DNA from 4 places in the Paenibacillus sp. FSL K6-1566 genome. Region 1 is predicted to be linked to each of the others. Evidence: predicted binding sites of a transcription regulator. Region 1 holds the regulator's gene; each other region holds the start of a gene.
The links. Region 1 encodes Rex, which represses fermentation and respiration genes when NADH is low (regulators of the CRP and FNR family bind a similar motif). Its sites were predicted from a motif close to TTGTGAAATATTTCACAA; they were not measured.

Region 1 (7,492 bases):
GCAGGATGATGAATTTACCAGATTTTCCATCCGACAGGCTGATGTAGACATTGTTGTCGTCGATCGTCGCTTTTGCGCTCAGATTCGGCGTACCGGCGGCCAGCCGATCCAGGGATTTCTGGATGTTGGTGTATTGCTTGTTATCCATTGCCTCAGCAACAGACAGCATCGCCTTTTCCCACCACTCGTCCAACGCCTCCGAGGAGTGGTCCTCGACTTGAATTTTAAGCTCCCGGCTGCCGATCACGGATTTGCCTTCACGCTTGATGTGTTGAACTAAGCCCTGCAAATTCGTGTCCGGAGCCAAATCGAGTTTCAAAGATACGGCATCCTGTTTAATATCTATATGAGAACTTTTCACGCCTTCATATTGAGAAACAACATCGGCCAGCGGACTCTGGACAGCGAAACGCTGATATAGAAACCATCCGCCGAAGAGCACCAATGCCGAAATGACAACCGTCAGCATGATAGGGACAATTCGTAGTTTCATGAAGTGCCTCCTTCAGTAGTAGTAATTTGTAGATTAGAATAAATCACATTTATATACAGTATCATATGCTATGACTAATAGATCGTTTTCTGTCTAATGAGTACAACAATGAGTATATCACATAATCTATACTTTTTCATGCCTTCCTGTGAAAATATTAAGAACAGTTTTTCCATATTTTTCAGACAGCGCTTACAAACCCAAAACAAAGAGGCTTCCTTGTACAATCGCGTACAAGAAAGCCTCTTTCCTGTATAACTGATTTATTGATTTGGAAGAATAATGTCCTCTCCGATCGCCTGTCCGTCCTGGAAGCGATAGAAGCGATAACCTAATTGGCCCTGATTCTCATATTGGAGCTGCCATGTATACTCGCCTTCATACATCACGGGGAGCAGCCGCTTGATCACAGCACCCGGCATCTCATTGCGAATCTGCTCGCGCATCTGCTCCTCGGACAATCCGCTGCTGAGCAGCACGGCCTGAACCGCATCCTTGCCTTCAACAGGAAGGTTATCATCCGTAAACTTCACCCAGACCATGATCTGATGCTGGTCCTGATTCGTTCCCGTGATGACCCAATAATTGTTGTTCTCGCCCCATACCGATTTGTAGGTCTTATCCTTCGTCACCAGGCCGCCATGCTGGCGAGCGGCTTGCACCGCCAGGCTCTCCTCATTCCACGTGTCCTTCATGACATAGGAATAGTACAGCTGCACGCATAGCAGCGCCAGCAGCAGCCCGGATATACTAAGCAAAATCCACTTTGTTCTCTTTTTCAAACCGTCTGATCCTCCCCCTTAATCTGCCCTAAAGGGTCGAAAGACGCTCGAATGAACGCTGGGCTTCACGGCGGATCCGTTCCTCATCCAGCGTGAGGCAGGAGCCGTGCTTAACCACCTGCTTGCCGTCAACCCATACATGCTCCACATCCTTGGCGGAGGCCGAGTAAATTGAATGCGAAATGTAGTCCGTGCGCGGCAGGAAATGCGCTTGATCGGTATCCAGTGCGATCATGTCCGCCTTCATCCCGACGGCCAATCTGCCTACGTTATCAAGAAATGCCGACCGTGCTCCATACTCGCTTCCCATTCGAAGCGCTTCGGCTGCCGGAATAGCCGTCGGATCGCCGCTGACGCCCTTGTGGATAAGGGCGGCCAGGCGCATTTCTTCGAACATGTCCAGGTTGTTATTGCTCGCTGGTCCATCGGTTCCTAGGGACACTGTCACACCTGCTTTCAACAGCTCGGGAACACGCGCAACACCGCTGGCCAGCTTCAGGTTGCTGCCGGGGTTATGGGATACCGCGACATCATGCTTAGCCAATATTTCAATCTCTTCGTCCGTCAAATGCACCGCATGCGCAACCAGCGTCGGACGCGAGAACACGCCGAGCTTCTCCAGATGGGCCACCGGACGCTGTCCGTAGTCATTCACATTCTGCTGCACTTCGGCTGCCGTTTCGGACATATGGGTATGAATCGGCAGATTCAAATCATGCGCCGCTTGAACGAATTTCTCAATGAAGTCTGGCGGGCAGGTGTAAGGCGCATGCGGCGAAATCATCGTCGTAATCCGGCCCTCCGCCTGACCGTGCCAGTCCTTTGCAAAGGCAATCGCCTCATCCAGCTTCTGCTTCTGTACTTCCGGAGGACACAGCCCGATGACGCCTCTTGTCAGCACTCCCCGCATTCCGGAGTCTTGGACAACCTTGGCGACCTGATCCATATGGTCATACATGTCAACGAAGGTTGTCGTACCGCCCTTCAGCATCTCGAGCACCGAGAGCGAAGTGCCCCAAAATACATCGTCGGCCGTAAACTTCGCTTCCATCGGCCACATTTTCTCCTGCAGCCAAACTTGCAGGGCCAGATCATCGCCAAAACCGCGAAGCAGCGACATGGCTGCATGTCCATGCGTGTTGACCAGCCCTGGAAGGAATAACAGATGCGTTCCGTCCATCACCTGGGTTTCTGCATCGACCTGAGGCTCCTCTTCCCCCAAATACGTGATGCGGTCGTCCTCCACAACCATATACCCGCGGAGAACCGGCTGTCCTTCCTGAAGCACGGCAAATGTTCCGTTCTTAACCATCCACTTCGTTGTCATGCTGCGCATCCTCCTTCCCATTGTCCAAATAGTAAGCCAGACTTTGCAGATCCGTCGTAAAATCCGCGGTGTGAATGCGGATATGAGGCGGCGCCTTCAGAATCGTCGGGGCAAAATTCAAAATCGCCTCGATTCCGGCGTTGATCAGCTGATTGGCTACGTTTTGCGCTTCAAAATCCGGTACCGTAATGATCCCGATTCGAATGCCGTATTCCTGGACCGTCTTGTCCAGCTCTTCCATCGGCTGCACCGTCAAGTTATTGATCTTCAGCCCGATTTTCGGAGGGTACGAATCGAAAATCGCCACAATCTTCATATTATCTTTCAGAAACGCGTTGTAATTGGATAGCGCATGTCCGAGATTGCCCGCACCCACCAGCGCAACGTTGATCTTCTGGTCCAGCTTCAAGATTTGGCGGATTTTCTCAATGAGATAGGAGACATCATACCCGATGCCCTTCCGGCCGAAATCCCCGAAATAGGCCAAATCCTTGCGGATTTGGGCCGGGTTCAGGTCGAGCTTCTGCCCAAGCTCCTGTGAGGAGACGGTGGACACCTCCCGCTTATGAAGCTCATTCAAATAGCGCAAATAGACTGGCAATCTGCGGACTACGGCCTCTGAAATTTTATCCGATTTCATGCATGCTCCCCCTATTAATAGGATGATAGTTCATCGCTTCCAATATAAAGCCTTGCTCCCCTTTAGGTTCACTCTTTTTCATTCTCCCTTTCCTCGAGCCACTGCGCAATACGGGGGACGATCCCCTCGGTCGGCATATGCTCCATTTTCGGTCCGGGCAGGGAATACAAGAAGTATTTTCCATAATACGATTCGATTACCCGGGTATCGTAGACGATCACGATTCCCTTATCGTGGGCGGTCCGAACAAGCCGCCCGAAGCCCTGCTTGAAGCGGATGACCGCTTGCGGCACCGACAGCTTCATGAACGGGTTCTTCTTCTGCTGCTGCAGCAGCTCGCTCTTCGCCTCGACCAGCGGATGGTTGGGCGGCTGGAACGGCAGCCGGACAATCGCCAGGCAGGTCAGCGCTTCTCCGGGAATGTCAACACCCTCCCAGAAGGAGCTGGTCCCGAGCAGAACCGACGCGCTGCTATCCTGGAACCGGCGTATCAGCTTCGTACGGCTCGTACCATCCATTCCCTGACCAAGCACCGTAATATCGCTGGCAGCCAGCGCTTCCTTCAGCGGCTCGTGCACCTGACGAAGCATCCGGTACGACGTAAACAGGACGAGCATACGACCTTGGGTCGCTATTGCCGCTTCAGAGAGCGACTTCACAAGCGTATCCACAAATACCGCATCCCCCACGGAGCCCTTCACGCTTGGAAAATCCCGCGGAATGACAAGAAGCGCCTGCTCCCTGTAATTGAACGGGGACGGCAGCTGAACCGTGTTCAGATTCCCTGCGTCCGCCGCCTCCTGGAGCCCTAGATTATCGATCATGAATTGAAACGATTTATCGACCGACAGCGTCGCCGATGTCAGAATCACGCTCCGCTTCTTGTCAAAAAACAATTCCTTCAAATGCTTGCTCACATCAACGGGCACGGCGTAGAGCTGCAGCGACTTGCTGCGGAAATTGCCGTTGGCCTCCATCCAGTATACGGTTCCTTCGTCATTCAGAGCCATGAAGGACCGCAAATCCTCGCGATGCGCAGCCAGATCCTTAAACAAGCCCGACAGGTCAGTCAGCAGGCTGTCCGCACTGTAATCGTCAAGCTCTTCCTTCATCTCGGCGATCAGCTTGTCTCCCTTGCGAACGACGTCTCCCAGCGTCACGTGAATCTGCTGTTCCAGCTCGGCGAGCGCTCCCCAATCCTTCGGCTTCTTCGCAGGCGAGAGCCGCAGCGTATATTGCCCTGCATCTCCAGGAGAAGCATCGCCGCGTTCCGGAAGCAGCCCGAACAGCTGGTCGCTGAGTCGGTCCCAAGTTTCTTTCACCGTGATCAGATCAGGATAGATCCGGTCGATGACCGCCGACCATTCCCCGGATTTCTCATGGGGAGAAGCCTGGAGCAGCTGCCGCAGCGCAGGGAGCTGCCCGCTTCGGCTGTCCTTGTATAGACGCGTCAATGTATGAACCACCGTAAAATATTTCATCTGCAGCCCGAGATGCTTGCCGGCCACATCCTCCAAATGATGGGCTTCGTCGATGACGAGCCGCTCGTAGCTCGGAAGCATTTGGTGGTTCGCTTTTACATCGGTAAACAGCTTGGAATGATTCGTGATGACAACATCCGCAATGCCGGCCTCATGCTTCGCCCGATGGTAGTAGCACTTGCGGAACCACGGGCAGCCTCGTCCAAGGCATGAATCGGAATCGCTGGCGATCGTTTCCCAGAAATCGCCTCCGCGGCCGCCGAGATTCAGCTCCTCATCATCGCCGCTTTCGGTCTGTGTGAGCCATACCAGCATTTGGGCCGCCGTAATGACGTCCTCCTTCGGCGAATGAAAATCTCTCCTATTTATTTTATGTTCAAATTTTCTCAAACACAAATAATGACCTCTTCCCTTAAAGATGGCTGCTTTAAAAGGGAACGGCACTACCTGGGTAAGCAGAGGAATGTCGCGGTCTCGAAGTTGTTCCTGCAGGTTGATCGTATGCGTGCTGACCATCACCTTCTGCTCCTGCTTGACGCTTTGGTAAATGGACGGGAGCAAATATCCGAGCGATTTTCCAGTACCGGTGCCGGCTTCGATCAACAGATGCTTGTCCTCATCAAGCGCCTGCATCACTTCCTGGAACATGATGTCCTGCGCATCCCGGCTCTCATATTGTGGAAGCACTTCCTTCAAACGTCTCCGAACCTCATCCATATACTCATCAAAGCTCATGTTCGCCAGCGGATTGGGCTCCGCTTCATCGCGGACCGGAGCGATGTCCGTCCAATCCTCAACGCCTAATGCGAATTGGCGGTAGTAGGTATGAATGCTACCATCCTGGACGGCCTGCATCTCGCGCTCCACACGGATGCCGTCAAAGAACCAGGCCAAATCGCTGTCCTCTTCCGCAAACAGATCGCTCAGCCGCTGGATGGTCAGCAGAGGAAGCTCATCGATCTCCTCCAGGCATTTCAGCAGCACATTCGCTGTGGCAAGCGCATCGCTGTCCGCTTGGTGCGGACGGTCATGCTCGAGGCCGAAATGCGAGGAAACCATGCCGAGCTGATAAGATGGCAGCGAGGGGAAGCATATTTTCAAAAAGTGCATCGTATCTAAAATCCGGCCGCTGAACGGTAAATAACCGCAGCGATCCAGCGCGTTTTGCAAAAAGTTAAAATCGAAAGCCACATTGTGCCCGACCAGAACCACATCGTCCAGCATGGGCACGAGCTCCATCATCATTTCCTCCAAAGACGGCGCATCGGCTACATCGCTGTCGGAAATTCCGGTCAGACCGGTAATAAACGGAGGAATCGGAATCCCGGGATTGACGTACGTGCCGTACACGCGGGAGATGCCCCGATCCTCTTCGATGATGGCCAGCCCGACCTGGATAATTTCATCGGCAGACTGGTTGCCCGTGGTTTCAAAATCCAATACGGCAAATTTCATTTCGTTAAAATCCCTTTCTTCCAGACTAATTAACAGCATACCAGAAGTTGCGGCTTTTGAACATTCCGGCATACAGAATACCGGCTCCTCATGACCCGGACTCCTGCATGGAATTCACATTTCTGGCATGTCCCTAGAGGCATTCAGTACTTCTATAACAACGGCAAAAAGCGATGCTGAACAGCTCATTCCCTGAGCCTTAGCATCGCTTCTTGTTCAGACTGCTGCTTACAGCAGCGAGATCAGCTGACTGCCGTACTGCAGATCACCCCGGTTTTTCTTGCAAACCTCTAGATTGATTATCGGGTCGGGTAATGTCGGGTCGCTGTGAATCGCAAGGGTAAAACATTCCTCTGCCTTCGCCTGGCATCCGTTTAAGGCTTGAATGCAGCCGAGCGCGTTATACACCATGGCCCGCAGCTTCCGGTCTTCAGCCATCGGCAGGATGGACATGAGCACGTCGGATGCCTGGGAAGTCTCCCCCAAGTGAAGTTGGGATAATGCAATGTACAGCTTGATCAAGAGACTATCCGGATACACGGCTGCAGCGAGCTTGAACTGCGCGATCGCCGGCTCAAACATCAGCAGCTTATAATACCCTTGTCCCCGGATGAAGGCATCATGCTGCAGCTCAGGCGCCTCGGTCGGCGGAAAAACCGGAGGAGATACGGCATTTTCGCGGAAGACGGCCATCCGTTCCTCGAAACGGAGCCATTCCTCAATAATGCCGTCGCTCATGCTCTTCAGCATATTCCAGTTTTGTACAAGCGCCTGCTTTTTAGGGCCATTTGCGGTAGGGTAATGCTTCACAATTTCATCTAACATGTTGTTCATTTCGGCGAATACATGTTGAAACATAGCGTGCATCCCACCCTTAGCGAAAAAATGAGATCAGTGCGTCGACCTGAACTCATTTTTTGTAGAAGTGGTCCTTTTCATCCCTTTGCGTTCCCGACACATTTTGGTCATTACAGCACAGCTGCGTGTACTTCCCGGTATGAAGTCGTTACAGGCTTATTGTTCTCGTCAACGATTACGACCGTCGGCGTATGGTTCTCATATTCCTCTTTGGACATCATGGCATAAGAAATAATGATGACGTTGTCCCCCGGCTGCACGAGCCGTGCCGCAGCTCCGTTAAGACAAATCACGCCGCTGCCGCGCTCTCCTTTAATGACATAGGTCTCCAGACGGGCGCCATTGTTATTATTCACGATTTGAACCTTTTCATTCTCCAGCAAATCTGCCGCTTCCATAAGATTCTCATCGATGGTAATGCTGCCCACATAGTTCAAATTCGCTTCCGTTACGGTC
Region 2 (7,492 bases), 3.6 Mb from region 1:
CCGAAGTCAGTCTGTAATACAGGGGTGCTTCATTCGATACATAGGCTTCTGGCTTGCGGCCATGATTATGGCGGCATCCTGGTATTTCCTAAAGAGGCCGGTTCCTTCCTGTCACTTGACTTCTTGGACAGGAGGATTATAATTCTAACAACAAATGAGTAGAATTGAATAGGGTAAAGGTCTTAGCAGCAAATCTTGATGTATATGCCGGGGAATAGGGCCCAGGCGTCTCTACCAGGTTACCGTAAATGACTTGACTACATAAAAGATGAGAATAGGACAGCCCGAGCTTTGAAGGGGAATCGCGAGGCATGGCGGTACCCCGGTACGCGTGGCGTTTCACGTATTCGTCCGAGTGGGACCGGCGCAAGGTCTAATCCGGAATCAGCGGCAATATTACGCGAGCGCAGCAGATAAGCAAGGGACTTTCTCATCTTGATGAATTCAATCTTTAGGCATCCCGGGCAGGTACGCTGTCCGGGTTGTTTTGCGTTCCGGCAGCTCAGGGGGATCGTATTGATCTAAACCATGGGCCCCTCCCTCCATGCGTGAAAAATTTGCGATGAAGGGCATCATCAGACTCACTGCGTAGATATCCAATCAGCAAAAAAGGGGAGCGTGCAATCATCATGAGTTCAAGCAAAAGACATAAACGATACGAGGTCAGCCGGCAGCTGGGACAGGTTGCTTTGGGGCAGTCGCCAGCCGAGCTGGTGATCAAGAACGGCACGCTGGTCAACGTATTTACGGGCGAGCTTCAAGCGAATATGGACGTGGCGGTTGCAGCCGGGCGCATTGCCTATATCGGCAATGCGGATCATACCATCGGCGAGGGCACGAAAGTGATTGATGGCAAAGGGCGGTATATTACGCCGGGACTGCTTGATGGCCATATGCACGTCGAATCCACGATGCTGACGGTGACCGAATTTGCCAAGGCGGCCATCGTAAGCGGAACGACCGGTATCTATATGGATCCGCACGAGATTGCCAACGTGTTCGGCATGGAAGGCGTGCGCTGGATGCATGAGGAAGGTCAGCAGCTGCCGCTGAAGGTATTCACGACCATTCCTTCCTGCGTCCCCGCAACATTCGATCTGGAGGATGGCGGCGCCCAGCTTGGCGTATCCGATATCGAAGAGGGGCTGACCTGGCCCGGCACGGCAGGCCTCGGTGAAGTAATGAACTTCCCAGGCGTCGTGAACGGCGATCCGACGATGCTCGGAGAGATTGAAGCAACGCTGCGTGCGGGCAAGACGGTAACCGGACATTTTCCGGCTGAGGATGACCGAATGCTTCAGGCTTATTTGGCTACAGGGGTTAGCTCCGACCACGAGACGGTGACACGGGAGCAGGCGCTGGAGAAGGTTAGGCTCGGGATGCATCTGATGATCCGCGAGGGTTCGGCATGGCAGGACATCAAGGAGGTCATCAAAGTGGTGACCGAGGATAAGGTGCGCACGGACAACATGTCGCTCATTACCGACGATGTATACCCGCAGACGCTGGTGCGGCTCGGCCATATGAACCATATCGTGCGGCGGGCGATGGAAGAAGGGGTTGACCCCGTAACCGCGATTCAAATGGGCACGATCAACGTTGCTCGCTATTTCGGAATGGAGCTGGACCTCGGCAGCATCTCCCCGGGAAAATCGGCGGACATCCTGCTCATTGACGATTTGAAGCGCATGGTTCCATCGGTCGTCATTGCCGATGGCGAGGTCGTTGCGGAGAACGGCCGCCTTGTGGTGGAGTTTCCGTCCTACCAATACCCGGAGAAGGCTTATCAATCGGTGCGTCTAGCCCGGGCCCTCACCCCGGAAGATTTCCTGCTCCGCAGCAAATCGGGTTCGGCAGCGCGAACGGAAGTCAATGTCGTGCGCGTCATTGAGAACAGTGCCCGTACAGCTAAAATGACGGCGGTTCTCCCGGTGGAGGGCGGTATCATCCGGCCGGACCTGGAGCAGGACGTCGTGCAGCTTGCCTGTATCGAGCGTCACCGCGGAACCGGCCAAATCTCGCTAGGGTTCGCGAGCGGCTTCGGTCTGAAGTCGGGTGCGGTCGCTTCGACCGTGGCCCATGACAGCCACAACCTGCTGGTGATGGGCACGAATGTGGACGATATGGCATTTGCCGCCAACGAGCTGGCGGCTTGCGGCGGAGGCATGATCGTCGTCCGGGACGGGAAGGTGCTGGCGAAGGTGGCAATGCCGATTGCCGGCCTTCTGGCTGACCGCCCGGTGGAAATCGTGGCCGAGGAGGTGGCGGCGCTGGAGGATGCGTGGAAGGAGCTTGGCTGCTTCATCAACGCGCCGTTCATGACCTTCTCCCTCATCGCGCTCCCGGTCATTCCGGAAATCCGCATCACGAACCGCGGGATTGCGGATGTGATAGAGTTTAAGCTGATCGAGACTGAGGTGGGTCCGGTTCAATAAAATGTACAAGCTAATGCAATGATCTGCATGCCGCATCGTACGAGCAATAACGACGAGGGTCGTGCAGCAGTGATGAGGAACGACGCGCGCCGGGAGAGGCACGTGGTATAGGATACAAGGGGCAGGCTCACCAGGGATGGCGGGCCTGTCCCTTTTAAGTTCGGGACTTCGTGATTTTTGTCACAAATTTATAACTTTTTATCCGTTTTCGACTCCGATATTGTGATGTTAATCACAATCCTGCCTGCTCCAGTCTGCGACAATACTAAAAGAATCAAAGTTAAAATGATGACGTGAGCTAAAGGAAGGGGTATGTTATGGATCCGGTGATGCTGGCGCGAATACAGTTCGCATCGACAACTATTTTTCACTTTATTTTCGTACCGATCTCCATCGGGTTGGCGTTTCTGATCGCCGTCATGGAGACGATGTACGTTGTCAAAGGCCAGGACGTGTATAAACGGATGGCCAAATTCTGGGGCAAGCTGTTTCTCATTAACTTTGCGGTCGGCGTAGTGACGGGGATTCTGCAGGAATTCCAGTTCGGTATGAACTGGTCCGATTATTCCCGGTTCGTCGGGGACGTGTTTGGCGCGCCGCTGGCGATCGAGGCACTGCTGGCCTTTTTCCTCGAATCGACGTTCATCGGCCTGTGGATCTTCGGCTGGGACCGGCTTTCGAAGAAGGTCCATCTGCTGAGCATCTGGCTGGTGTCCTTCGGCACCTTGATGTCGGCGTTCTGGATTCTGGCCGCCAACTCGTTCATGCAGCGTCCGGTCGGATTCGAGATCAACAACGGTCGGGCGGAGATGAACGACTTTTTCGCGCTGATCACGAACGGTCAGCTGCTGGTGGAGTTCCCGCATACGATTTTCGGGGCGCTGGCTACCGGCGCTTTCCTCGTAGCCGGGGTGAGCGCGTATAAGCTGATGAAGAAGCAGGACCTGGACTTTTTCAAAAGATCGTTCAACCTCGCGATTGTGGTTGGCCTGATTACCTCCATTCTGGTTGCGGTGTTCGGCCACCAGCAGGCGCAGTACCTCGTGCAGACTCAGCCGATGAAGATGGCTGCTGCGGAGGGCCTGTGGGAAACGAGCGATGACCCGGCGCCGTGGACGGTCTTTGCGTCGATCGATCCGGATAAGCAGGAGAACTCGGCGGAATTCAAAGTCCCGTATTTGCTCAGCTTCCTGTCTTACAGCAAATTTAGCGGCGAAGTGATCGGGATGAAAGAGCTGCAGTCCCAGTACGAGCAGGAATACGGCCCGGGCGATTATATTCCTCCGGTGCGCACGACCTTCTGGAGCTTCCGGATTATGGTGGCGGCCGGAACGGCCATGATTCTGCTTGGTCTGTACGGTGCTTGGCTGATGCTGCGCAAAAAGGTCGAGCAGGCCGGGAAGTGGTTCCTGAGCATGATGCTGATTGGCATCTCCCTGCCGATCATAGCGAACAGCTCGGGCTGGATTATGACGGAGATCGGGCGCCAGCCGTGGACGGTGTTCGGGCTCATTACAACGGAGAACAGCATTTCGCCGAATGTCAGCGCCGGGTCGATCCTGTTCTCGCTGATCGTGTTTACGGCGATTTACGCGGTGCTGGCGGCTGTCATGGCCTATCTGTTCGTCAAGGTGATTAAGAAAGGGCCGTATGCGGAGGAGGCGGACCACCGCCACGCAAGCGATCCGTTTAACAAGGAGGGCTACAATGCTGTCTCTTAATGAAGTATGGTTTGTGCTGGTTGCGGTATTGTTTATCGGGTTCTTTTTTCTCGAGGGCTTTGATTTCGGCGTTGGGATGTCCACGCAGCTTCTGGCCAAAAGCGACACGGAGCGCCGCGTGCTCATCAATTCCATCGGCCCGTTCTGGGACGCGAACGAGGTATGGCTGCTAACGGCAGGGGGCGCGATGTTCGCGGCGTTCCCGAACTGGTACGCGACCTTGTTCAGCGGGTTCTACATTCCGCTTGTCTTCCTCCTGCTGGCCTTGATCGGCCGCGGCGTAGCCTTTGAGTTCCGGGGGAAGGTGGGGAATGCCCGCTGGAAAAAGGTATGGGACGGCGCCATTTTCACAGGCAGCGTGCTGCCTCCGTTCCTGCTCGGCGTCGTATTTGCCTGCCTGATCCAGGGGCTGCCGATTAACGAAGCAATGGAAATGCACGCCGGTTTCTTCGATATCGTCAATGCCTATACGGTGGTTGGCGGGCTGACGATGACGCTGCTGTGCCTGCTGCACGGCTTGATGTTCACGACGCTTCGCACGACCTCGGACTTGCAAGAGCGCGCACGCTCCATGGCACGGAAGCTGCTGCTTCCGGTTGCGGTACTGTTCGCGGCATTCGGCGTCATGACGTATTTCATGACGGACGTGTTCGAGCGCCGGGGCGGCCTGATCGCCGTTCTGCTGGGGCTGGCGCTGCTGGCCTTCCTGCTCGGCGGATATTTCATGAGCCTCAAGCGGGATGGCTGGGCGTTCGGGATGACCGGTGCCGTGATCGCTCTTACGGTAGCCTCCGTGTTCGCGGGATTGTTCCCGCGGGTCATGATCAGCTCTATCAGCCAGGCGTTCGATCTGACGATCTATAATGCGGCTTCCGGCCCGTATTCGCTGAAGGTGATGACCATCGTGGCCGTCACGCTGCTGCCTTTCGTCTTGGGTTATCAAATCTGGAGTTACTTCGTTTTCCACAAACGGGTACATGAGAAGGAGCATTTGGAATACTGATGGGAAAAGATCTGCTGGGCTACCGTGGCGCCAAGACGACGTTTCTTCTGGTCGCCGTATGTACCCTGGCACAGAGCATGGCCATCCTCCTGCAGGCCAAATGGCTTGCACAGACGGTTTCCGCGCTGTTCGCGGGAGCCTCGCTGCAGGAGCAGGGGGGAACCATTGCCCTGTTCCTGCTTGCTATTCTGATGCGGCACGGGGTCGGAGCCGTCCAGCAAGGGATTGCGCAGCGCTTTGCGGAGCAGACCGGCACAAGCCTTCGTAAGGAGCTGCTCGGCGTGCTCTTCCGGAGAGGGCCGGCGCTGATCCGGAAGGAAGGAACGGGCAATGTGGTTACGCTTGTGCTGGAGGGCATCGGCAAGTTCCGCAAATATGCGGAGCTGACCATCCCCCGGATGATGGGCGCGGGCATAACTCCTGCGCTGGTATGGCTGTACGTATTCATGACCGACCGGATTTCGGGCATTATTTTGCTCGTGACCATGCCGATTCTGATTGCCTTCCTGATTCTTGTCGGCCTCGCTGCAAGGAAGCAGACTGAGCGGCAGCTGGATTCTTACCGGATGCTGTCCAATCATTTCGTCGACTCGCTCAGGGGGCTTATGACGCTGAAATTTCTAGGCCAGAGCCGCAAGCACAGCGGCAGCATTCGGCAGGTCAGCGAAGATTACCGGAAAGCGACCATGCGCACATTGCGCGTGGCCTTTCTGTCCTCCTTCGCGCTGGACTTCTTCACCATGCTGTCCGTTGCGTCCGTTGCGGTCAACCTTGGTCTGCGGCTCATAAACGGAAGTATCGAGCTGCTGCCGGCGCTGCTGGTTCTGATTCTCGCGCCGGAGTACTTCCTTCCGGTGCGGATGGTAGGCGCCGATTTCCATGCGACGCTGGACGGCAAGCAGGCGGGGGAAGCGATGCAGTCGATCATTCGGGCATCGCGGGCCGAGGAGACCGGCAAGCCGGAAGCGGCGGAGACTGCTCGGTATACGGGCGCAGATGGCTTCGGCGAAGCCGCTGTGGCCCATTCGGGTGTTGGTGAGGCTGTCGGCGGTGCAGGTTGGATACACACAGCGGATGCAGCTGCCGATGCTGAAGGAACGGTGCCGATGACAACCGACACGGCCATCGCCCGAGCGACCAACGCGGCCACCGCCGCGACAATCAATACCGCAATGGGGATGACAGCCGATGCACCGCATGCGGCGACAACGGATACGGCACGTAAAGTCGGAACGCCTCTCTCGGCCCCGATACTTAAAATTAAGGATAGTTCGACAAACCGCGGAAGAACGCCGGCTGTATTTCGATGGGATGATTGCAGCATGCTGGAGCTGTCCGGTGTCGGCCTGCGGCATGAAGAGCACGGGCCGGCTTCTCTGGAGGACGTCAGCTTCCGGATTCCGGGCAAGGGCAGGATCGGGATCGTGGGGGAGAGCGGAGCCGGCAAATCCTCGCTGATTGATCTGCTTGGCGGCTTTGCGGCTCCTACCGCAGGTGAGATCAAGCTGAACGGCGTGAAGCTGGAGGACGGGAACCGTGAGGCTTGGCGAAGCGGGGTGACGTATATGCCGCAGCATCCGTATTTGTTCAGCAGTACGCTTGAGGATAATGTGCGGTTCTATGCGCCGGATGCTTCCGATGCGGACGTACGGGCCGCTGTTGAGGCGGCGGGACTGATTGACCTTGTGCGCGTGTTGCCGAATGGACTTCATGAAATGATTGGAGCTGGAGGGCGAGCCTTAAGCGGCGGGCAGGCCCAGCGCGTCGCCTTGGCGAGAGCGCTGCTCGTCGGGCGGCAGGTGCTGCTGCTGGATGAGCCGACGGCCCATCTTGACATCGAGACGGAATATGAGCTGAAAGAGACGATGCTGCCCCTATTCCGGGACAAGTGGGTATTCCTTGCTACGCACAGGCTTCACTGGATGCGGGATATGGATGTTATCATCGTGCTCCACCGGGGGCGCGTCGCAGAGACGGGAACGCATGAGGAGCTCATGCAATTGAAGGGCGTGTATTACGGGTTGATTACTTCGCAGATGGAGGGAGTCGGATGAAGCAGGAATCGTGGTTTCGGCCTTATGTGACGGCAAATTTCTGGCGCTTTCTGCTGATTGCCATGCTCGGCGTGCTTACCGTTCTGTTTGCGTGCATGCTGATGTTTACGTCAGGGTATTTAATCTCCAAATCCGCGCTCCGACCGGAGAACATTCTGATGGTGTACGTGCCGACGGTAGGTGTCCGTACATTCGGGATCGGACGCGCCGTCCTGCATTATGCGGAGCGCCTTGTGGGGCATGATACGATTCTCCGTATCCTGTCCCGGATGCGGCTGA
Region 3 (7,492 bases), 160 kb from region 1:
GTACCGCCTGACGGCTTCTCGGCTCCCTTGCCTCCGCAAGCGGACAACAGCGCAGACGAGACGAATAGAAGCGACATGAGTAATGCCAGACCCTTTTTCTTCATTGTCTTTGACCCTCCAAAAGGTTTGTTTGTTTTTGTTACATCTTCATTATAGAAAGCGATTCCATTCTCCGATAGGTCGACATTATTCTATCTTAGGGATAAAATCTTCCACAAAAAACAGTGACCCTTCCATATTCAGGAAAGGTCACTGTCATTTATCTTAACACATTATGTGGCATTAATTCTGCTATAAAGGGATACCGGACTAAGCAGCACCTCAGATAACTTCTCCAATCAACCGGTATGCGCGCGCCACTTCCTCCTCTGTCGGCGAAGGCACGCCTTCCAGCGGATAGGCCATCCCAAGCTCCTTCCACTTGTACACGCCCATTTGGTGATACGGCAGGATTTCGAATTTATCCACGCCCTTAAGCGTGCGTATAAACTGCCCCAGATCGGCAAGATCTTCCTCTTCGTCGTGGATGCCCGGAACGAATACATGCCTGATCCACATCTTTTTTCCGTGGTCCGACAACCATCTGGCCATCTTCAGCGTGCGCTCATTGGATTTGCCTGTAAGCGCGATATGCTTGTCGTCGCGAATATGCTTAAGGTCCAGCAGCACAAGGTCTGTATAATCCAGCAGCTCCGCAATTTTATCCGGTTCGTTGTACCCGTTACTGTCCAAGGCCGTATGCAAGTTCCAGCGTTTCTTCACTTCCTTGAACAATTCGGCCACGAACGGGTATTGCAGCGTCGGCTCCCCGCCGGAAACCGTCAGCCCTCCGCCTGAACCGCGGTAATAGCTTAAATACGGCTCGATCTCCCGGCATACCTCCTCCACCGTCATCTCCTGACCTTCGTGCAACCCCCACGTGTCCGGGTTATGGCAGTATTGGCATTTTAACAGGCAGCCCTGCATGAAGAGCACGAAGCGGATACCCGGACCGTCCACCGTTCCGAACGTTTCTATGGAGTGTACATGGCCTTTCAGCATGGGGCATCATCCTTTCTGTATCCGCTTTGTCATTCGGGACATTCTCCCGCTGCTCGTGTTCCGGCTCTACCGGCCAAGTTTCGTATTATGCCTTTATCGCCTATCATCACATCGAACCGTGGAAGGTCCGGTTGATGACATCCAGCTGCTGCTCGCGGGTAAGCTTGACGAAGTTGACCGCATATCCGGATACGCGCACCGTCAGCTGCGGGTAGTTCTCCGGATGCTCCATCGCGTCGATCAGCTGCTCTCTGTCGAATACGTTGACGTTCAAGTGGTGGGCGTCATCGCCAAAGTATCCGTCCAGCATCGCTACGAGATTGCGGATGCGGGTATCGGCGTCCTTGCCCAGCGCCTTCGGCACGATCGAGAACGTATTCGAGATACCGTCGAGGCTGTCCTCGTACGGGAGCTTTGCAACCGACGTCAGCGAGGCGAGCGCTCCCTTCTTGTCGCGGCCGTGCATCGGATTCGCCCCTGGCGCGAACGGTTCGCCCGCTTTGCGACCGTCCGGCGTCGTTCCCGTTTTCTTCCCGTAAACGACGTTCGACGTAATGGTCAGCACCGACTGCGTCGGCATGGCATCCCGGTATGCCTTGTGCTTGCGGATCATGCTCATAAACGATTCCACCAGCTCCACCGCGATGCTGTCCACCTGGTCATCGTTGTTGCCGTAGCAAGGGAAGTCCCCCTCGATCTCGAAATCCACGGCAATCCCCTGCTCATTTCGAATCGGCTTAACCTTCGCGTGCTTGATGGCGCTCAGCGAATCCGCCGCTACGGACAGGCCGGCGATCCCGCATGCCATCGTCCGTAAAATATCCCGGTCATGCAGCGCCATCTCGATCCGTTCATAGCTGTATTTGTCATGCATATAGTGGATGACGTTCAGCGTATTCATATAAAGCTTCGCCAGCCATTCCATCATCGGCTTGAACCGCTTCATGACCTCGTCGTAGCTGAGAACCTCGGCCGTGATCGCCGGATATTCCGGGCCGACCTGGGCGCCGCTCTTCTCGTCCTTGCCGCCGTTAATGGCATATAGCAGCGCTTTGGCCAAGTTCGCCCTTGCGCCGAAGAATTGCATTTGCTTGCCGATTCGCATCGCCGAAACGCAGCAGGCGATCCCGTAGTCATCCCCGTAAATCGGGCGCATCAGATCATCGTTCTCGTATTGGATCGAGCTGGTTTCGATCGAAACCTTGGCGCAATATTTCTTGAAGGCTTCCGGCAGCATCTCGGACCATAGGACAGTCAGGTTCGGTTCCGGAGCAGGTCCCAGATTATACAGGGTATGCAGGAAGCGGAAGCTGTTCTTCGTCACGCGGGTAACGCCGTTTACGGACATGCCGCCGATCGATTCCGTCACCCAAGTCGGATCTCCGCTGAACAGTTCATTGTAGTCCGGCGTACGCAGGAATTTTACGATACGCAGCTTCATGACAAAATGGTCCACCAGCTCCTGAGCCGTCTCTTCCGTCAGCTTGCCCTCGGCGAGATCGCGCTCGATGTAAATATCAAGGAAGGAAGATACCCTGCCAAGCGACATCGCGGCCCCGTTCTGCTCCTTGATCGCCGCCAGATAGCCGAAATACAGCCACTGGAACGCTTCCTTCGCCGTATTGGCCGGTTTGGAGATGTCATAACCGTGCATGGCCGCCATTTCCTTCAGCTCTTTCAGCGCCCGGATCTGCTCCGACAGCTCTTCGCGCAGACGGATAACCGGCTCATCCATCGCGTCCACTTCAAGCTCGGCCAGCTCCCTAAGCTTATCCTGCACAAGCGCGTCGACTCCGTACAAGGCCACTCGGCGGTAGTCCCCAATAATGCGTCCGCGTCCGTAAGCATCCGGAAGGCCGGTGATGATTCCGGCTTTGCGCGCTGCCCGCATTTCGGAAGTGTATGCATCGAACACACCCTGGTTATGGGTTTTGCGGATATGGGTAAACATATCCACGATGCCCTGCGGCATTTCAAAGCCGTACGCATTACATGCGTCAATCATCATCCGGATGCCGCCGAACGGCTGAATCGAGCGCTTGAACGGCTCATCGGTCTGAAGTCCGACGATCTTCTCCTTCTCTTTGTCCAAATATCCCGGCTGATGGGAGGTGATCGTCGACGGCGTATTCACATCAACGTCCAGCACCCCTCCGGCCTCACGTTCCCTGCGGGTTAAATCGGATACGATGTCCCAGAGAGCCTTTGTGTTATCCGTCGGCCCGGCAAGAAACTCCTCGTTCCCCTCATAAGGCGTTATGTTTCTGGCAATAAAATCGTTGACGTCGACTCTCCTATTCCATTTCCCTGACTTAAAACCTCTCCAGCCTGCATACTGCTCCATCACCGACATTTCGAATCCCTCCTAGTTTTAAGCTGCGGCCTGCGGCAATACGCCGGGAACCCTCCGCACCGCGGGAAGTCTCTGGCTTTCAGATTCAAGCCCTTAAATGTGATTTATTTCACTAATTGAGGCGCGCCGGTTCCGTCTTTTGCCCGCAAGCTGCATTTGTAAAGATCCGAGATTCATCTCGCTTATTTTGTACACCCTTATTGTAACCCTGGTGGATCTTTACATCTGTGATATAAGTCACAAGGATGCAGCTTTTCGTGACTTTTATCACCCAAATTTGCAGGCCGGGGTTGGAAACAAATATGCAGCCTTCTGCTATCGGCTGACGTGGCCGGCAGAAGGCTGCATCCATCCCTCTAGGGTTTACTTACCCTTCGTCTCGTATGGTTAAAACCGTCCATAGAACGCGTTGCGATATACATCCGCAAGCTCCGATACGAGCGGCAGCTTCGGATTGCTCGTCGTACACTGGTCCTCAAACGCACGGTCGGCTAGCTCGTCGACGCGATTCTCGAAATCCTGTGGATCAATGCCAAGCTGCTGGAACGATTCTTCGATGCCGAGCTTGGCATTCAATTCCCGAATCGCAAGGATCAGACTATTGACGCCCTCCTCCGTCGTCCTAGCCGGCAGACCGAGAATCCGAGCGATCTCGGCATACCGCTGATCAGCCACAAAATGGGTATATTTCGGCCAAGCGGCGAATTTTGTCGGCTTCTTCGCATTGTAGCGGATGACGTGCGGCATAAGGATCGCATTCGTCCGGCCATGTGCGGTATGGTACTGACCGCCCCATTTATGCGCAAGGCTGTGGTTGATGCCCAGGAACGCATTGGCGAAGGCCATGCCGGCCAGCGTCGAGGCATTATGCATTTTTTCCCGGGCCAGCTTGTCGCCGGTAAGCGCCGATTGCTCCAGATACTGGAATACGAGCTGAATGGCCTTGATGGCAAGCCCATCCGTATAATCGTTCGCCATGATCGAGACATAGGCTTCGATGGCATGCGTCAGCACGTCCATGCCGGTGTCGGCGACGGCGGTCTTCGGCAGCGTGTAGACAAATTCCGGATCAATGATCGCCACATCCGGCGTCAGCTCGTAATCGGCTAGCGGGTATTTGGTGTGCCCGGAAACTTTATCCGTGATTACGGCGAAGCTCGTGACCTCCGAGCCTGTGCCCGATGTGGTGGGAATGGCAACGAACTTCGCTTTCTGGCCAAGCTTCGGATACTTATACACCCGTTTGCGGATATCCATAAATTTCTGCTTCAGATCTTTGAAATCGGCATCCGGGTGCTCATAGAACAGCCACATCGCTTTCGCCGCATCCATCGGCGAACCGCCGCCGAGAGCAATGATGCAGTCTGGCTGGAACCTGTTCAGCATTTCGGTTCCCCGTTCAACCGTAGTCGTTGAAGGATCCGGTTCGACCTCCGAGAACACCTCGATCGATACGGGCGCTCTTCGCTGCCGCAAGTAATGCTCAACCCGCTCCACGTACCCGAGCTTCACCATCATCGGGTCGGTGATAATGGCAATGCGCGATATGCCCGGCATTTTGGCAAGATACTGGGTGGAGCCTTTTTCGAAGTATATTTTATCCGGGACTTTAAACCACTGCATATTCACGGTTCTGCGGTTCACCCTTTTCACGTTGATCAGATTAACGGCCGTTACGTTGGAAGAGGTTGCGTTGCGGCCATACGATCCGCACCCCAGCGTCAGGGATGGAAGATTCGTATTGTAGATATCCCCGATTCCGCCCTGCGAGGACGGCTGGTTCACCAGAATGCGGCAGGTTTTCATGCGGCTCGAGAACGCCCGGATCACATCCTCATTATGCGAATGAATGACGGACGTATGTCCCATCCCTCCGAAGGCGACCATTTCCTCCGAACGTTTGATGCCTTCCTGCGCGTTTTTGACACGGTAGCACGCCAGCACAGGGCTCAGCTTCTCCGCGGACAGGGGATAGCCCGGCCCGACGCCGTCCAGCTCGGCTACCAGAATCTTGGTGCCTGCCGGGACATCAAGGCCGCATTGCTCGGCAATCTTAACCGCCGGCTGACCGACGATCGCAGAATTGACCGCGCATTTGTCGGATATCATGGCCTTAGCCGACAGCTTCACGGTTTCTTCCTTGTTCATAAAATAGCAGCCGGCCGCCATCATTTTCTTCTTCACTTGCTCAAACACGGGCTCCTCGATAATGACAGCCTGCTCCGACGCGCAAATCATCCCGTTGTCGAACGTCTTCGATAAAATCAGGTCATTCACGGCCTGGTCGAGATCCGCCGACTTCTCGATAAAGCACGGCACGTTTCCCGGACCGACGCCGAGTGCCGGCTTGCCGCAGCTGTAAGCCGCTTTTACCATGGCGGAACCGCCGGTTGCCAATATGCACGCCACGTCCGGATGATGCATTAAAGCATGGGTCTTCTCCATGGACGGCTCCTCAATCCATTGAATGCAATCCGCCGGGGCTCCATGCTTACGCGCGGCCTCCAGCAAAATGGCAGCAGCCTCCCGGCTGCAAGCCTGTGCCGACGGATGGAATCCGAAAATGATCGGGTTGCGCGTCTTGATCGAAATCAGTGCTTTGAAGATGGTGGTTGAGGTAGGGTTCGTTACGGGGGTGATCCCCATGATGATCCCGATCGGCTCGGCGATCTTTTGGAACTGGTCGTACGGGTTATCCTCTATCACGCCCACCGTTTTGTCGTATTTAATATTGTTATGGATGTACTCTGTTGCAAACAGGTTTTTGATGATCTTGTCTTCGTATACGCCGCGTCCGGTTTCTTCGACCGCCATTTTTGCCAGCTGCATATGCTTCTCGAGCCCGGCCATCGCCATCGCATGCACGATTCGGTCGACCTGTTCTTGGTCCAGCTCCATAAACTGCGCTTGAGCCCGGTTCGCCCGGTCGATTAAGCCCTGTACGTATTGTTCAGCCGTTTGTTCTTTGACTTTGGTTTCTGCGGATGCTTTGGTTTCTCCAGATGCTTTGCTTACAGCCATCTCTCTCATCCTCCCATGATTTTCTGTTTGGTTGCTTTCGCGGTTGTTTATTGGTTTCTGTTGTCTACGGTTCGATCGTAACATAGCGTCTCATAATATTATGTGAATTATTTCACATAATATTGGTTCGGCTATATATTTTTATGATTCATGACATCCTCTTCGGAATTGGCTATCCGATATCTGTCGCGACCGGAGTGGCGCAAGGCCGAGAAAAGGTTAAGAGGATCCTCCCTATACGTGAACTAGATCACAAAGTTTGAAAATTCGCCACTATTTTCCTCCCAAATACCCTTTCAAGTGATTTTTTTCACGTTATAATGGAGGTAACAAATCATTCAAGATTGAACTGATCAAATTTAAAGATGTTAGGAGATACCGACATGAATACTGTAGACAACGTTTTAGAACTAGAAAGCTTAGGGAATATCCAGTGCTTCTCGGAACAAAATCGAAACCGTCTGCTGGTTACCATGAAGGAACGCGCCCTCCCTGAAGGCTCGCATTTGTTCTGGGAAGGCGACTTGGCCGACAAGCTTTACTATGTAAAGCAGGGACGGATCAAATTAACGAAAACGACCGATGAAGGCAAAGAGCTTATTCTATATATGTATCATCCGGGTGATCTGATCGGGCATGCCGATCCGTTCATCAGCAGCAACCACAGCTACTCGGCTGAAGTGCTGGAAAGCAGCGTGGTCGGCGTCATCGAGAACAAGGATCTGGAGCTGCTGGTTTGCCAGCATTGCGACTTCGCGATTGATTTCATGAAGTGGATGGGCGTCCACCACCGGATTACCCAGACCAAATTTCGGGATCTGATGATGTACGGCAAACCAGGGGCGCTGTGCTCGACGCTGATCCGTCTTGGCAATACGTACGGGCAGGAGCAGGCTGACGGAAGCACCTTGATCAACAAAAAAATTACCCATACGGACCTATCGAACATGATCGGAGCCACGCGCGAGAGTGTCAACCGCATGCTAAGCGATCTCCGCAAAAAAGAAGCGATCGAGTATGCAGGCGGGCTGATCGTCATTAAAGACTTGTCGATGCTGCAGGAAATCTGCCACTGCG
Region 4 (7,492 bases), 170 kb from region 1:
TATTGGACGGTATGGGTCTGATCGTCCTGCATTCGGGACATTTTTCGAAGCCGTTCAAAGCCCTGATGGGAACAAGCTGCGATTTGAAGTGGCGCGAGGCGGGAGAGCAGGAAATCATTTGGAGCGTGAATCCGACGCATCCGATCGCTGCGGGCCTTACAGGTCCGATCATCATTGAGCATGAGGAGATGTACGGGGAATTCTTCGATATTCCGGCACCGGATGAGCTGGTCTTTGTCAGCAACTTCGAAGGCGGCGAGGTATTCCGCAGCGGGTGCACGTTCAAGCGCGGCCACGGGAACATTTTCTACTTCCGTCCAGGGCATGAGACGTATCCGACCTACTACAACCCTGAAGTGCTGAAAGTCATTACGAACGCGATCCGTTGGGCTTACTCCACAGCAGGCAAGCAGACATTCGGCAACAGTCAGCCGGTTCGTCCGCTGCCGGTGCTGGCATAAATCCCGATCATCGCAAAACGAGCCGAGCAAGGCATCTGCCTTGAACGGCTCGTTTTCTACTTTATAGCCGAAGTGATGCCATTCATTTTTTTATGGGTAAAGGATACAATATACTGAAGCATGGGGTATTTTAAATACTAGGTAGAATATCGAAATTTCACGCATCGCGGATGAGAGTGCAAGGGAGGGGATGACGGATGAAGGATACCCGAAGCGCGCCTGTAAGTCCGGAGACGATCGCCTTATGCAGATCCAGGCTTGCGCATGAGCCTGTCGAAGGATTTTTGCTGGGGAGTGGGGCCGTGCCGGCCAAAGTCATGTTCGTCGGGGAAGCGCCCGGGGCTACCGAGATTCAGGAAGGCATGCCTTTTACCGGCCAAGCCGGCCGGGAGATGGACGCCTATTTGGAGCGGCTGGGTCTCTCCCGCAGCGAGGTCTATATTACAAGCACGGTAAGGAGCCGACCGTTCAAGGAACGCATCATCACCCGGGCTTCCGGCGAAAGGGTGGTCAGCCGTTCGAACCGAACGCCCACGAAAGCCGAAATCTTGGCCCATGCGCCGATTCTGGACGAGGAAATCCGTTTGGTTCGCCCGCAATTCCTGATCCCGATGGGGAATATTGCGCTGCACCGGTTGATCGGGAGCCATGAAACCGTCACTTCGCTGCACGGGAAAATGATCGAAGGGCCCGTTCAGCAGGCGGCAGAACGTGACAATCCCGCTGCCGGCTATCGATTTTCGCTGGAAACCTATAACATTTTTCCATTGTTCCATCCGGCTGCCGTCCTGTATAACCGAAAATTGTCCCGGACCATCGAATCCGATCTGGATATTTTGGCACGGATATTAACGGAATAAGTGCTGAATTTATGGGAAAAAGGGGCCAGGTGGTTTTCAGCTTCCCGAAAATGTGTTAAAATGAAACATACTAACTAATCGTAAGTTTTTCGATCTCACGATAAACGAATAACTTTTTGAACACAAGGTGACTTCGTAAAGAGGTGAAAGGATATGGAAGTTACAAACATTTCGCTGTGTCCCCGCTTTGAATCCGCGTTTTCTTTTCTGGGTAAACGGTGGAACGGATTGATTATCCAGACGTTGATGAGCGGTCCGAAGCGTTTTAAAGACATCTCCAATCTGATTCCGTCCATGAGTGACAAGATGCTGTCGGAGCGGATGAAGGATCTGGAATGCGAAGGAATTTTGATTCGTCATGTGTACCCCGAAACGCCGGTTCGTATTGAATACGAGCTTACGGAGAAAGGCAAAGCGCTTCGCCCGGTCATGGAGCAGATTGCTTCCTGGGCTGAACAATGGGTCGAGAAATGATCCATCGGCGGCGTTCCCATCACTAGCGGAACCCTGACATGAGAACAACTCATATCAGGGTTCTTTTTTTATTTAATATCAGATCTATAAACGTTCCGGAGGATTTGCTGGCTGATATCACAAGAGAAACGACCGCGAAACGCGGTCTGTCTCCTTTGAGCGTGCGTCGGTAGACGTTATTCTTATGCGGCTAGATGGGGGATTGGAAAGAAAAAAACGGGAAAACCTAACCGGACATGCACCAACCCCGCCGTTCGTTTATATGATGTCAGTAGATCCGCTTGACGCCAGTCGAAGGAGGCGATCTTAATGATGGAACGCGGTTATATTTCCTATTTTCAATATGGACAAGAAGACATCGCCGAGCTTGCAAACGCTTCGCTCAAGGTTAGGCATATTGTGGAGAAGACTCGCCATATGCTGGGCCAGCATGCCGTTGAGGAGCGGTTGACGGTTTTAAAAGGAACAAGCCCAGATCAACCCGGACGGAGCGGAGAGGGTGGAGGCATGTTTCAGAAATGGGTGAAGGGTCCGCGCGGCTGGAAATTTATCGATTATGAGAAGTACGGCGTGCAGATCGGAGACAGACTGGAAGGCAGCGGGGCGAGGCGATTGCTGCAGATGCTCATCTGGTCGCATTATGAAAATATCCTCATGCTGCATCCGTTTATAGGCGGGGAGCCCTTTTATGACGGAGAGGAGCTTGAAGTGATCGGCAAGTATTTCGTGCCTACGTACAGCAGTGCAATTCCCTTCTTGCAGAGCGGGAAAGCATTTAAGGCGATCCGGGCGGGGATTCCGCTGTATCAGGAGCTGATTCCCGCACCGGTGGTCATCGCCGGGGCCCAGGGGGAAGAGCTTGCAGGCAATTGGGTGACCGGAGTGAACCTGAACGCTGCCGGATATGCGGGGATTATGCCCTATTTGAAAACGAACGGAAGACGGGAGTTCATGGAAGCCCGCATGATATAGGCATTCGAAAGGATGAAACCTTGCCTTCCTGTTGAGGCGGGGTTATTTTTGCTGAGTATTAAAAATTTTAACTAAGAGTGTGAAATATATCACAAATAATTCGGGCATAAGACGATATAATCAATTTGAAAGGATTGGATGGGGATAACGCAACAATACAGTGTGGGAGGAATAACCATGCCAGCAGCAAAAAAACAAAAGCTAGTGGTCATCGGCAACGGGATCGCAGGAATCAGCACGGTCGAGCAAATTTTAAAGCTTAGCGGGGCATTCGATATTACCGTGATCGGCCAGGAGCCGCACCCGAATTACAACCGGATTATGCTCTCTTATGTGCTTGAAGGCAGCAAAACGCTGGATGACATCGTCTTGAATGATTGGAAATGGTATGAAGATAACGGAATTACGCTGCATACGGGAACAAGCGCGCAGCGGATTGATGAAGCCGCCAAGGTTGTCATGACGGACAACGGGATGGCTGTTCCCTATGATCATGTCATAATCGCAACGGGATCCAAGCCCTTCATATTGCCGGTACCCGGCAGCGACAAAGAAGGCGTTATCGGCTTTCGAAATATCGCCGACTGCACCCGGATGCTTCAGGCAGCGAAAACGTACCGGAAAGCTGCGGTCATCGGAGGGGGATTACTGGGATTGGAGGCTGCCAAAGGCCTCGTGAGTCTCGGCATGGACGTGACCGTTGTGCATCTGATGAACGATCTTATGGAGAGCCAGCTCGATTCCGTGGCGGCGCAGATGCTGCAGCATGAGCTTGAGCAGCAGGGCATCCGCTTTTTATTAGGAAAACAGACGGTTGAGGTATTGGGGGATACGCGGGTAACCGGTCTTCGTTTCAAGGACGGCGATGAGCTGGACGCGGATTTGGTCGTCATGGCTGTCGGCATCCGTGCCAATACGGAGGTAGCGCAGGCGAGCGGGATCGAGGTCCGGCGGGGCATCGTCGTGGACGACCATCTGCGAACTTCGATGCAGGATGTGTACGCCGTCGGCGAATGCTGCGAGCACCGCGGCGTATGCTACGGGCTTGTTGCGCCGTTATTCGAGCAAGGACAAGTGCTGGCCAAGCGGTTATGCGGCGTGGACACCCCTCCTTATGAAGGGTCGATTGTGTCGACCAAATTAAAGGTTAGCGGAGTAGACGTATTCTCGGCCGGGGAATTTATCGAGCAGCCGGAGCATGACGTTGTTCTCGCCAAGGATGATTGGAAGAAAACCTATAAGAAAATCCTGCTCAGGGACGGAATGATCGTTGGTGCCATTTTGTTCGGGGATGTGAGCGAATCAGCCAATCTGCAGTCTTTGATACGAAAAAAGGCGCAGATGACCGACGACATCTATCACTCGATTATGGGCGGCGGCTGTGCCGGAAAAGGGGCGGACGCGGCGACGCGCATCGCGCAAATGCCTGACGACGAAATCGTGTGCGGCTGCAACGGCGTGACAAAGAAAGCGATCGTGGACGCCATCACGGTTCAGGGAATGACCACCGTGGATGAGATCAAGGCATGCACCGGGGCGACGCGGTCTTGCGGCGGTTGTAAGCCTGTGGTAGAGCAGATTCTCCAGAGCGTATTGGGAGACGGCTTTACGACGGCAGCCAAGCAGGGAATCTGCCCGTGCACGACGCTCGACCGGGATACCATCGTTGCGGAGATCCGGGCCAAAGGCTTGACCACCACGAAAGAGGTCATGCATGTTCTGGATTGGAGCAATCCGGAAGGGTGCTCGAAATGCCGTCCGGCGCTAAACTACTACCTGACCATGCTGAACCCGCTGACGCACCGGGAGGAGCGCGAGTCGAGGTTTGTGAATGAGCGGATGAACGCCAACATCCAGAAGGACGGCACGTATACGGTTGTCCCTCGTATGTACGGCGGCGTGACAACTCCGGAGGCGCTGAAGAAAATTGCGGACGTATCCTTAAAGTATAATGTCAAGGTCGTCAAGGTGACGGGAGGACAGCGTCTGGACTTGGTCGGCGTCAAGAAAGAGGACTTGCCGAAGGTGTGGGAGGAGCTGGATATGCCTTCCGGTTATGCCTATGCCAAATCGCTCCGGACCGTCAAGACCTGCGTCGGCTCGCAATTTTGCCGATTCGGCACGCAGGACTCGATGGGAATGGGCGCTTACCTCGAACGGAAGTTCGAGCGGCTGGACTTTCCGGCCAAATTCAAAATGGCGGTGAACGGATGTCCCCGCAACTGTGCCGAAGCTTGCACGAAGGACATCGGCATTGTAGGCAATGACGGCGGCTGGGAAATCTTTGTCGGCGGCAACGGGGGAACGAAGGCGCGGCTCGCTGATTCGTTCTGCAAGGTGAAGACCGATGAAGAGCTGATCGAAATATGCGCAGCCCTCATGCAGTATTACCGAGAGACGGGAAATTATCTGGAGCGGACTTCGGAATGGGTCGAACGGCTTGGTCTTGAGGCGATTCGCGAGGCGGTCCTTCATAACACGGAACAGCGCAAGGAGCTCGTGGAGCGAATCGAGCTGGCGTTGTCGCAGCTGTCGGATCCTTGGAAAAAAGTGCTGGAAGATGACAAGCTTCGGGATGTATTGTACCGCGACGTGCAGCCGGTCGTCACGACATAGCCGCTGCGATTCGGGCGAGTCCGGCATGGGGCGAGTAACTTGAGTACACTAGCGCTTATCGCCCCAGACATTCCCGTTGAACCCTTGGTTCGGTATCCGGGTGAGCAGGGCCGTGCAAGCAGGTCTATACCGCTGCCTGCACTCGGCCAAACGCCGGATCAGCGTCATGGCCTCGTGCTCGATCAGACCTGGGGGATGGGTTAATCGCAGTTGAAGCACCGGATTGACGTAAGAAACGCGTCGCATGTTCCGGCGCAGCAGAATGTTATAAGTTTTTTATAGAGATGTTTCACAGTTGCATGGGTCTTCGGAATATTGGTCCGGCTATTCGTGCTCATGCATACATGGCAAACGTTGTACATGGAGGTTGATCCTATATGGAAAGTGGTCAATACGTAGTTATCGGGCAGGCTGAGGATTTCCTGCCCCAGATCGGCAGAGTCGTTAAGTTCGGAGATCAGGAGATCGCTGTCTTCCGGACCTCGGATCATCGCTGGTTCGCGCTGGACAACCATAATCCGCACCCGAAAGGGGGCCCGCTGGCGGAGGCAATACTGTCCGGGCATTATATTTACGACCCGCTGTACGATTGGAAAATCGAGCTGGCGACAGGTAACGTTCAGGCGCCCGATTCAGGGAACGTGCGAACCTATCCTGTCCGGGAACGGGAAGGAAGGGTCGAGCTTTGCCTCACGAAGCGGTAATTCTCCATCGCATCATCAAACCGACAGAATAAGAGGTGTTGTCCCATGTTCGCAAGCGACGTGGAAGCCGTCGTCCAGACAGCGGTAAAGAAGAAAGAAATGATGAATGAAAGCCTGCTGCGCTATATCGTCTCAACCATGCTTGCCGGCGCCTATGTCGGCATCGGCATTGTGCTGATATTTAAGCTGGGGGCTCCGCTCGCCGCGGAAGGCTCGCCGTTTCAATCTCTCGTTATGGGGGCTGCGTTCGGCATCGCGCTGACGCTGGTCGTATTCGCCGGATCGGAGCTTTTTACCGGCAATCATATGGTATTCACCATGAGCACGTTATCCGGAAAAACAACCACCCTGGATACGCTTAAAAACTGGGGGATCGTGTTCATCGGTAATATAGCAGGGGCAGTGCTGCTTAGTTATCTGGTTGCGGCCACCGGTCTTTTCAAGGGCATTCCGGCCGATCACCTCATCTTTACGGCGGCAGCTAAGAAAATGAACGACCCGTTCTTGGAGCTGTTTTTCCGGGGAATCCTGTGCAACTGGCTGGTTTGCTTGGCCATCTGGACGGGCATGAGAGCGAAAAACGAGGTTGCCAGACTGATCTTGATCTGGTGGTGCTTGTTTGCCTTTATTGCTACGGGCTACGAGCACAGCGTTGCAAACATGACGCTGCTTACACTTGCCAATATTCTGCCGGGACATCCGGAGACGGTGTCCGTCGCCGGCTGGATCAGCAACATGGTTCCGGTAACGCTCGGCAATATTGTTGGGGGCGGGCTGTTTGTCGGCAGCGCGTATTGGTTTATTTCGACTCCGAAAGGAAGCAAGAAGCAGCAAGCTTCAGGCTAAACGAAAATACCGGGTTTTTAAAAAGTAGCCTCAAGTATTTCAAACAGTCACTTGTAGTATAACAAAAGTAGAAGTAATCAAAGTGCACCAAGGGTTTAAAGCAGGCCGAATCTGATATCTTTTCTATTGCGTCTCATATAAACATCCGGTAACGTAAAAAAGCGGACTCTACGCCAAAGGGCGGAGTCCGCTTTTGTATGCAGTGCAAAGTGCGCAGCCCTGCCCGTCTCTTGCCTTGAAGTCCCTCGCGGCAGAAGATGTCAGGCAGGATTGCTGCGCGTAATGTCCTCCAAATCCTTACCGGTGTTCCACCAGGTCAATCGCACCCAGCACGACATGGGCCAGTCCGAAGCCAAGAATACCGGTTGCGGCAAGCTTATACTTGCTGCAAAGCAGAGCGGCGCCTGAAGCAGAAACTACAGTTCCGAGAACAGCAGGAATCAAACCTTCACGCATGCGTTACACTCCCTTTGAAATGGTTTTGGAAAGACAGGGATTATTGTGGGCAAAGACAGGCAGATTATGCACGGCGGTGGGGATGGGAGGATCGAAGAGGGAG

Region 2: a site for Rex is predicted at 2,656-2,673, ahead of NST08_RS27805 (cytochrome ubiquinol oxidase subunit I). Genes of this name have one in related genera too.
Region 3: a site for Rex is predicted at 3,492-3,509, ahead of pflB (formate C-acetyltransferase). Genes of this name have one in related genera too.
Region 4: a site for Rex is predicted at 2,845-2,862, ahead of nirB (nitrite reductase large subunit NirB). Genes of this name have one in related genera too.

What each region holds. Positions count from the first base shown of each region.
Region 1 is NZ_JBBOSR010000001.1:2,558,447-2,565,938, reverse strand. It holds gene NST08_RS11200 (hypothetical protein) at 1-493, opposite strand, end outside; gene NST08_RS11195 (cell wall elongation regulator TseB-like domain-containing protein) at 757-1,275, opposite strand; gene NST08_RS11190 (amidohydrolase) at 1,304-2,602, opposite strand; gene NST08_RS11185 (redox-sensing transcriptional repressor Rex) at 2,580-3,242, opposite strand; gene dinG (ATP-dependent DNA helicase DinG) at 3,311-6,178, opposite strand; gene NST08_RS11175 (hypothetical protein) at 6,407-7,036, opposite strand; gene panD (aspartate 1-decarboxylase) at 7,147-7,492, opposite strand, start outside.
Region 2 is NZ_JBBOSR010000001.1:6,200,574-6,208,065, reverse strand. It holds gene NST08_RS27815 (MFS transporter) at 1-17, shown strand, start outside; purine riboswitch at 179-280, shown strand; gene ade (adenine deaminase) at 630-2,435, shown strand; gene NST08_RS27805 (cytochrome ubiquinol oxidase subunit I) at 2,753-4,156, shown strand; gene cydB (cytochrome d ubiquinol oxidase subunit II) at 4,143-5,159, shown strand; gene NST08_RS27795 (ABC transporter ATP-binding protein/permease) at 5,159-7,213, shown strand; gene NST08_RS27790 (amino acid ABC transporter ATP-binding/permease protein) at 7,210-7,492, shown strand, end outside.
Region 3 is NZ_JBBOSR010000001.1:2,394,110-2,401,601, reverse strand. It holds gene NST08_RS10310 (ABC transporter substrate-binding protein) at 1-104, opposite strand, end outside; gene pflA (pyruvate formate-lyase-activating protein) at 322-1,041, opposite strand; gene pflB (formate C-acetyltransferase) at 1,148-3,394, opposite strand; gene adhE (bifunctional acetaldehyde-CoA/alcohol dehydrogenase) at 3,782-6,415, opposite strand; gene NST08_RS10290 (Crp/Fnr family transcriptional regulator) at 6,799-7,492, shown strand, end outside.
Region 4 is NZ_JBBOSR010000001.1:2,386,461-2,393,952, forward strand. It holds gene NST08_RS10245 (ThuA domain-containing protein) at 1-461, shown strand, start outside; gene NST08_RS10250 (uracil-DNA glycosylase) at 659-1,321, shown strand; gene NST08_RS10255 (winged helix-turn-helix transcriptional regulator) at 1,475-1,795, shown strand; gene NST08_RS10260 (hypothetical protein) at 2,105-2,767, shown strand; gene nirB (nitrite reductase large subunit NirB) at 2,945-5,383, shown strand; gene NST08_RS10270 (hypothetical protein) at 5,423-5,587, shown strand; gene nirD (nitrite reductase small subunit NirD) at 5,761-6,087, shown strand; gene NST08_RS10280 (formate/nitrite transporter family protein) at 6,133-6,933, shown strand; gene NST08_RS10285 (hypothetical protein) at 7,231-7,389, opposite strand.